2 regions of the Romboutsia ilealis genome follow, and region 2 is predicted to be linked to the other one. Evidence: a T-box and tRNA genes for the amino acid it is inferred to sense, from the RefSeq annotation. Region 2 holds a T-box; the other holds one or more tRNA genes.
What was found. The T-box of region 2 lies ahead of metG (methionine--tRNA ligase). A T-box ahead of a tRNA ligase gene usually reads a tRNA of that ligase, here a tRNA-Met.
Positions count from the first base shown of each region.

Region 1: it has a tRNA-Met gene. The T-box ahead of metG (methionine--tRNA ligase) is inferred to sense a tRNA for this amino acid. The anticodon was not compared.

Region 1 is NZ_LN555523.1:1,229,035-1,232,552, reverse strand. It holds gene CRIB_RS05790 (phosphoenolpyruvate carboxykinase (ATP)) at 1-1,400, shown strand, start outside; tRNA gene CRIB_RS05785 (tRNA-Met) at 1,720-1,795, shown strand; gene CRIB_RS05780 (nitroreductase family protein) at 2,000-2,509, shown strand; gene CRIB_RS05775 (Crp/Fnr family transcriptional regulator) at 2,520-3,185, shown strand; gene asrA (anaerobic sulfite reductase subunit AsrA) at 3,330-3,518, shown strand, end outside.
Region 2 is NZ_LN555523.1:13,675-17,192, forward strand. It holds gene CRIB_RS00075 (nicotinate phosphoribosyltransferase) at 1-451, opposite strand, end outside; gene CRIB_RS00080 (nucleoside recognition domain-containing protein) at 578-1,153, shown strand; gene CRIB_RS00085 (spore maturation protein) at 1,153-1,674, shown strand; T-box leader at 1,823-2,066, shown strand; gene metG (methionine--tRNA ligase) at 2,125-3,518, shown strand, end outside.

The sequences.
Region 1 (3,518 bases), 1.2 Mb from region 2:
CTGAAGTTAGAAATAGAAGTGCTAAAAATACTTATATAGTTGATGAAATAGAAGTTGGTGTTGACCAAAAAGAAATAAGTCAAGAAGATGCAGATAAAATACTACAAAAAGTTATTGAATATGTAAAAGATAAAGATGTAATAAGAGTAGATCGTCAAATGGGTATGGGAGATAAGTTTTCATATAATTGTAGATTATATATATCTAAAGAATACGCTAGAATAGCATATATGTGGAATAACACATTACAACCATCATCAAATCCTGAAAATCCAGATCTTTTAAGTATATATATCCCTGAATGGCCAGAAAGAATAATGATAGCTTATCCTGAAACAGGATTAACTTTAATATTAGGAAGTGACTATTTTGGTGAAGCTAAGAAATCTTTCTTAAGAATGGCTATGTATAAAGTTAAAGAAGAAGGAGGACTAGGATTCCATGCAGGAAGTAAGCTTCTTAGAGTTTATGACAAAAATCATGAGTTAAAAGATGTTGGATTTATAATGTTTGGCCTTAGTGGAACAGGAAAAACAACTTTAACTATACATGACCATGGTTTAACTGGTGAAGAAAAATCTATCGTTAGACAAGATGATGTTATATTTATGGACGAAAATGGATATTGTGTAGGAACAGAAACTGGATTCTTTATAAAAACTGAAGGACTAAATCCAGAACAACAAGGTGTATTATATAAAGCAGCTACAACAGATAGAGCGATCCTTGAAAATGTAAAAGTTTATGATGATGGAAAAGTTGATTTTGATGATGTAAGCTTAACTTCAAATGGTAGAGGTATAATATTAAGAAGTGAAGTACCAAATACTGATGATACTATAGACTTAGAAAAAGCAAATAAAATAATATTTATAACTAGAAGAAATGATATAGTACCTCCAGTAGTTAAATTAAATCCAGATCAAGCTTTAGAAGCATTTATGTTAGGTGAATCTATAGAAACTTCAGCAGGAGATCCAACAAAAGCTGGTCAATCAAAAAGATGTGTCGGAACTAATCCATTTATAATGGGACCTGAAATAGAAGAGGGATTAAGACTTAAAGAAATACTACAAAACAATCCTGATATGGAATGTTATATATTAAATACAGGTAGTGTTGGCGCTAAAGGTGACTTTAAAGGTGAAAAATTAAGCATAAAAGTATCAACAACTATAATGAAAGAAATAGCAAGAGACACTATTAATTGGGTAGAAGATGAAGAATGGGGATATGAAGTGCCAGTACAAGTTAATGGTATAGATATAGAAAAATATAACCCAAGAAATTACTATACAGAAGAGGAATACAAGGTTTTAGCATCTAGATTAAAAGCTGAAAGAAAAGCTTGGTTAGCAAAATATGAATTAGCACAATCAACAAGATCAGAATCAAAATAGACCATTACTGAAAATTTCGTCTCTTGGTTTTTATAACCAAGGGACATTTTGAGCAACGGATCTGACCGAAGCGGTAGCGAGTGTCATATCGTTGGCGACATGAGCGTAGCGAATTTTTTATATATTAAACTATATTTAATATAATTTTAAGTACTAAACAGTTTTTAGATAAGATATTATAATTAATGTATTCTGAAAATAAAACTAAATTAATATGAGTAGTTAAAATTATTAAAAAGAATATAAAAAATATGAATATTTTTAATGTAGTTGATATATAATATATTAAAGACAGTATTAAATATATTATATATTACATCGCGGAGTGGAGCAGTTGGCAGCTCGTTGGGCTCATAACCCAAAGGTCGCAGGTTCGAGTCCTGCCTCCGCAACCAATTACAAGCATATAACTCTTATATCTTTTGGTATAAGAGTTTTTTATATTAAGAATAAAATTATAAATAAAAATACTTTAAATGTGATATATATTACACTTATAAAAATTAGCTAAACATATATTGGTAAAAAATACAAAATTTGATAAAATGAAAATTGAATATGGTATTAGCTATGCAAATGTATATAATTTGGAGGATGTTATGTTAGAAGCTATAAAAATAAGAAGATCAATAAGAACTTATATAAATAAAAAAGTGGAAGAAGAAAAAATAGAAGAAATTCTAAGAGCAGCAATGCAAGCACCATCATCTAAAGGTGCATGTCCATGGGAATTTGTAGTTGTAGATGATAATGAAGTTTTAGAAAAATTATCAAAGTGTCAACATAGAGCAAGACATATAAAATATGCAAATATTTGTATAGTAGTATTAGGAAACAAAGATAAATTTATAAAACCTGGTAAGTGGATACAAGATTTAGGTGCAAGTACTCAAAATTTAATGTTAGAAGCAACTAATCAAGGTTTAGCATCTTGCTGGGTAGGAGTATTTCCAAAGAATAAAGTAGTCAACAAAGTAAGAGAAACTTTAAATTTACCTGAAAAATTAGTGCCATATGCAATAGTACCTATAGGATATAGTGAAGAAGAAAATGTATTTATAGATAGATTTGATAAATCTAAAATACATAGAAATTTATATAAAAAGTAAAGGTGTACATATGAACAATATAGAGGTATTTAAGGATATAAAAGAAAGTAGTAAAATAGAGCTAAAAAAAATCCTTAAAGAAAGACAGCTTTCTAGAAAAGAAATATTATTTAATGAAAGAGATATAGTTGATAAAGTATATTTTTTAAAAACTGGAAAGATATCAATTTTTAAGATGAATGAGAATGGAGAAAGAAAAGCAATATTCATACTTAGAAATGGTGAAATGATAAATGAAGTAAGTTTTGATAAATCAAAAACTACTACAGTTTCTTGTGAAGCTTTTGAAAAGTCTATAATACTTGAATGTAGAGCAAAAGACTTTATTAAAGTTATGGAAGATGATTTTGCTTTAACTAAGAACATATTAGTTCATACTCAAAATACAAATAGAAGGTTATATAGACAGCTTAAAAACTCAATATCAATAAGGATTGACAAAAAGTTAGCAGCAAAGCTTTATAGAATTGGAAAAGAGTTTGGTGTATGTAAGGGCGAATGGACACTATTAAATGTTAATTTAACAATTACATATATAGCAGATATGTTAGGTTGTAAAAGAGAAAGTTTATCAAGAGCAATGAAAATACTTCAAGATGAGAACTTAGTAAAAATAGAAGGTAAAAAAGTATATATAAAGAAAGATGAACTTTCAAGTTATTTTAAATCAACTTAATAATAAACTAAAACTAAGTACCTAAAATAAGGTACTTTTTGTTATATAAAAAGACAAAAATTTAACATAGTGTGATATTTATCACAGACTAAAAAGTTAATCAGATGTTAATATTTATTTAACAAATTCTAGGAGGGAGACAATATGAAGATTAAGTTAGATAAATCAAGCTTTAACCAGGGTTTAGAGAAGTTAAAGTCAGAGTATAAAATATTAGCACCTAAAACTACACCGTTTAAAGGAACGTTTTCTGATACAGATATAACAAAGTATGAAGAAATAAGAACTATAGAAGAAATAGAATTTAATAAAAAATCAAATTTCTCGGCAAAA
Region 2 (3,518 bases):
CTGGGTCTCCTTGAGCAGCAAAACATACTCTAGATGCTTTAGTTGCAATAAGTGATTGGAAATTAATTATTGTAAGTAAAGCTGTTTCTATAAGTTGTGCTTGATATAAAGGCGCTTTCACAGTAAGTATAGGTTCGTTAGGGAACATTATTGTTCCTTCTTCAACTGCATATATATCCCCTGTAAATTTAAAATCCTTTAAAAATGTTAAGAATTTATCAGAAAATAGGTTTAAACTTTTTAAATAAGCTAAATCATCTTCTGAAAAATGAATGTTATTTATATACTCCACAAATTGTTCTATACCACATACGATAGTATATCCGCCATTACACGCATTTTTTCTAAAGAACATATCAAAGATAACCATATCCTCATGAATGTTTTTTTCAAAATATCCGTTTAACATTGTAAGCTGATATAAGTCCGTAAGAAGTGTTAAATTTCTCATTGTATCTCTCCTTAATGTTAAAAAATTATAAAAACCCCATAATTATACTAAAACATAATATAGTAGAAGTTTCAAGTATAAAGTAGAACACAAGCTTCATAAAATTATTAAGAAGGGGGGATTTCAATGGGAAAAATTTGGTTTTACATGATTTCTATAGGGATAGTAGGAAGTATAATAACTAATAACTTAGGGGAATTAAATAAAGTTATATTAAATGAAGCTTCAAAAGGTGTAGAGTTTGCAATAAGTTTAGCTGGAGTAATGGCTCTTTGGATGGGAATAATGAACATAGCTAAAGATTCAGGATTAATAGATAAAATAGGAAAAAAATTAAATCCTATAATGAGAAGATTATTTCCATCCATACCTAAGGGGCATAAGGCAATGTCTTATATGGTTATGAACATGGCACTTAATATGGTTGGAGCAGGGAATGGTGCAACTGCTTTTGGATTAAAAGCCATGGAAGAATTACAGACTTTAAATAATAAAAAAGATACAGCCACGAATGATATGATTATGTTTTTAGTTATAAATATATCTTCAATTCAGATAATACCATTTACAATGCTTAAAATTAGGTTAGATTTAGGAGCTCAAAACCCAAGTGATATTATATTTACAACATTATTTGCAACAACAATGTCTACCATAATAGCTGTTATATCATGTAAACTGCTACAAGGGAGGAAAAGATAATGGAGTTATTTTCTAATATATTAGTACCACTTATAATACTTTACATAGTAATTTACGGAAAATCTAAAAAGATAGATATATATGATAGTTTTGTAAAAGGCGCAGTTGATGGACTAAAATCAGCATGGTCTATAACACCGTACATAATAGGAATATTTTTAGCTATAGGAGTATTTAAAACAGGTGGAGGTATAGAAGCCCTTGAATTCATATTTAAGCCTATAGCAAATTTAATGAGTATACCAAAGGAATTAATAGGATTAATAATAGTTAAGCCATTATCTGGTAGTGGAGCTTTAGGAATGTATACAGAACTTGCACAACGAGTAGGAGTAGATACTATTATTGAGAAAATGGGGTCTACAATAGTAGGAGCATCTGAAACAATATTTTACACTATGGCAATTTATTATGGTAGTTTAAAGATAAAAAATACTAGACATACATTAACTTGCGCAATGATAAGTCATGTAGTAGGAGTTATAGCATCTGTGTTTATATGTTATATAATGTTTGTATAAGAGAATTAGTGTATGATATAATTAGATATTAAGATATAAAAAACTATTTACATAAAATTTAAAATTTCCTATAATAATTTTAAGATATTTAAAAAATCAGTTATAATAATATGTATAAAATATATTATTATAGCAAAATATAGAAATGTATAAAGCTGAGAAAAGAAGAGTAAATAAGGATTTTTTCTACAGAGAGCTAGATTAGGTGAAAGCTAGCGTTAAATGAATTATTGAAGATGGTCTTGGAGCTTTTTATCTGAACGATTAATATCCTTAGGATAAAACGGTTAGACGCGTTATAGTCTACTAAGATATCTAATATTTATGTAGATGACTTATACATGATTAAATAGATAAATTAGGGTGGTACCGCGAATAATCTCGCCCCTATGTATATTCATAGGAGGCGAGTTTTTTAATATTAATTTCTACATATGAGGAGGAAGTATAATGACAAAACCAAGTTTTTATGTAACAACTCCTATATACTACCCAAGTGGTAACTTACATATAGGACATACTTATACAACTGTTGCAGCAGATGCAATAGCAAGATTTAAGCGTTTCTGCGGATACGATGTAAAGTTCTTAACAGGAACTGATGAGCACGGAGAAAAAATACAAAAGACTGCTAGAGAAAAGGGTATGACAGAAATAGAATACCTAGATGGAATGATAGCGGATATAAAGAAATTATGGAATACTATGGATATATCATATGATGATTTCATAAGAACTACTCAAGATAGACACAAAGTTATAATACAAAAAATATTTACTAAGTTATATGAACAAGGTGATATATATAAAGGTTCATATGAAGGAAGATATTGTACTCCATGTGAAAGTTTCTGGACTGAATCTCAATTATTAGAAGGAAATAAATGTCCAGACTGTGGAAGAGAGACTTATATAGCTAAAGAAGAAGCTTACTTCTTTAAACTATCTAAATATGAAGATAGATTAAGAGAATTGTTTGCTGATCCTAATTTCTGCTTCCCAGTATCAAGAAAGAATGAAATGGTTGCAAACTTCTTAGATAAAGGATTAGAAGATTTATGTGTAACTAGAACTACTTTTGATTGGGGTATAAAAGTACCGTTTGACGAGAAACATGTTATATATGTTTGGGTAGATGCATTATGTAACTATATAACAGCTTTAGGGTATATGAGTGAAAATGATGCTGACTATAAGAAATTCTGGCCAGCTAATGTTCATATAGTAGGTAAAGAAATAATGAGATTCCATACTATAATATGGCCTGCAATACTTATGGCATTAGGTGAAGAAGTGCCAACACAAGTATACGGACATGGTTGGATATTATTTGATAATGATAAAATGAGTAAATCAAAAGGAAATATAGTTTACCCAGAGCAAATGATAGAAAGATACGGAGTAGATGCTTTAAAATACTTCTTATTAAGAGAATTTGCATTTGGACAAGATGGAAACTACACTCATAGAAACTTTGTAACAAGACTTAACTCAGACCTTGCTAACGACTTAGGAAACTTAGTAAGTAGAACTGTTTCTATGGTTGAAAAATATAATGATGGTATAATACCAATGGCAAATGTAGCTACTGCATTTGATGAAAGTTTAAAAGAAACTGCTAAATTATCAGTAGAAAATTTTGAAATAGAAATGAACAAACTTCAATTTAATGAAGCTTTAGAATCTGCTTGGAAGTTAATAAGAAGAACTAATAAATATATAGATGAAACTATGCCTTGGGCTTTAGCTAAAGATGAAGCTAAAAAAGGTGAGTTAGACACAGTTTTATACAACTTATGTGAATCTATAAGAATAGTTGCTACATTAATAAACCCAATAATGAA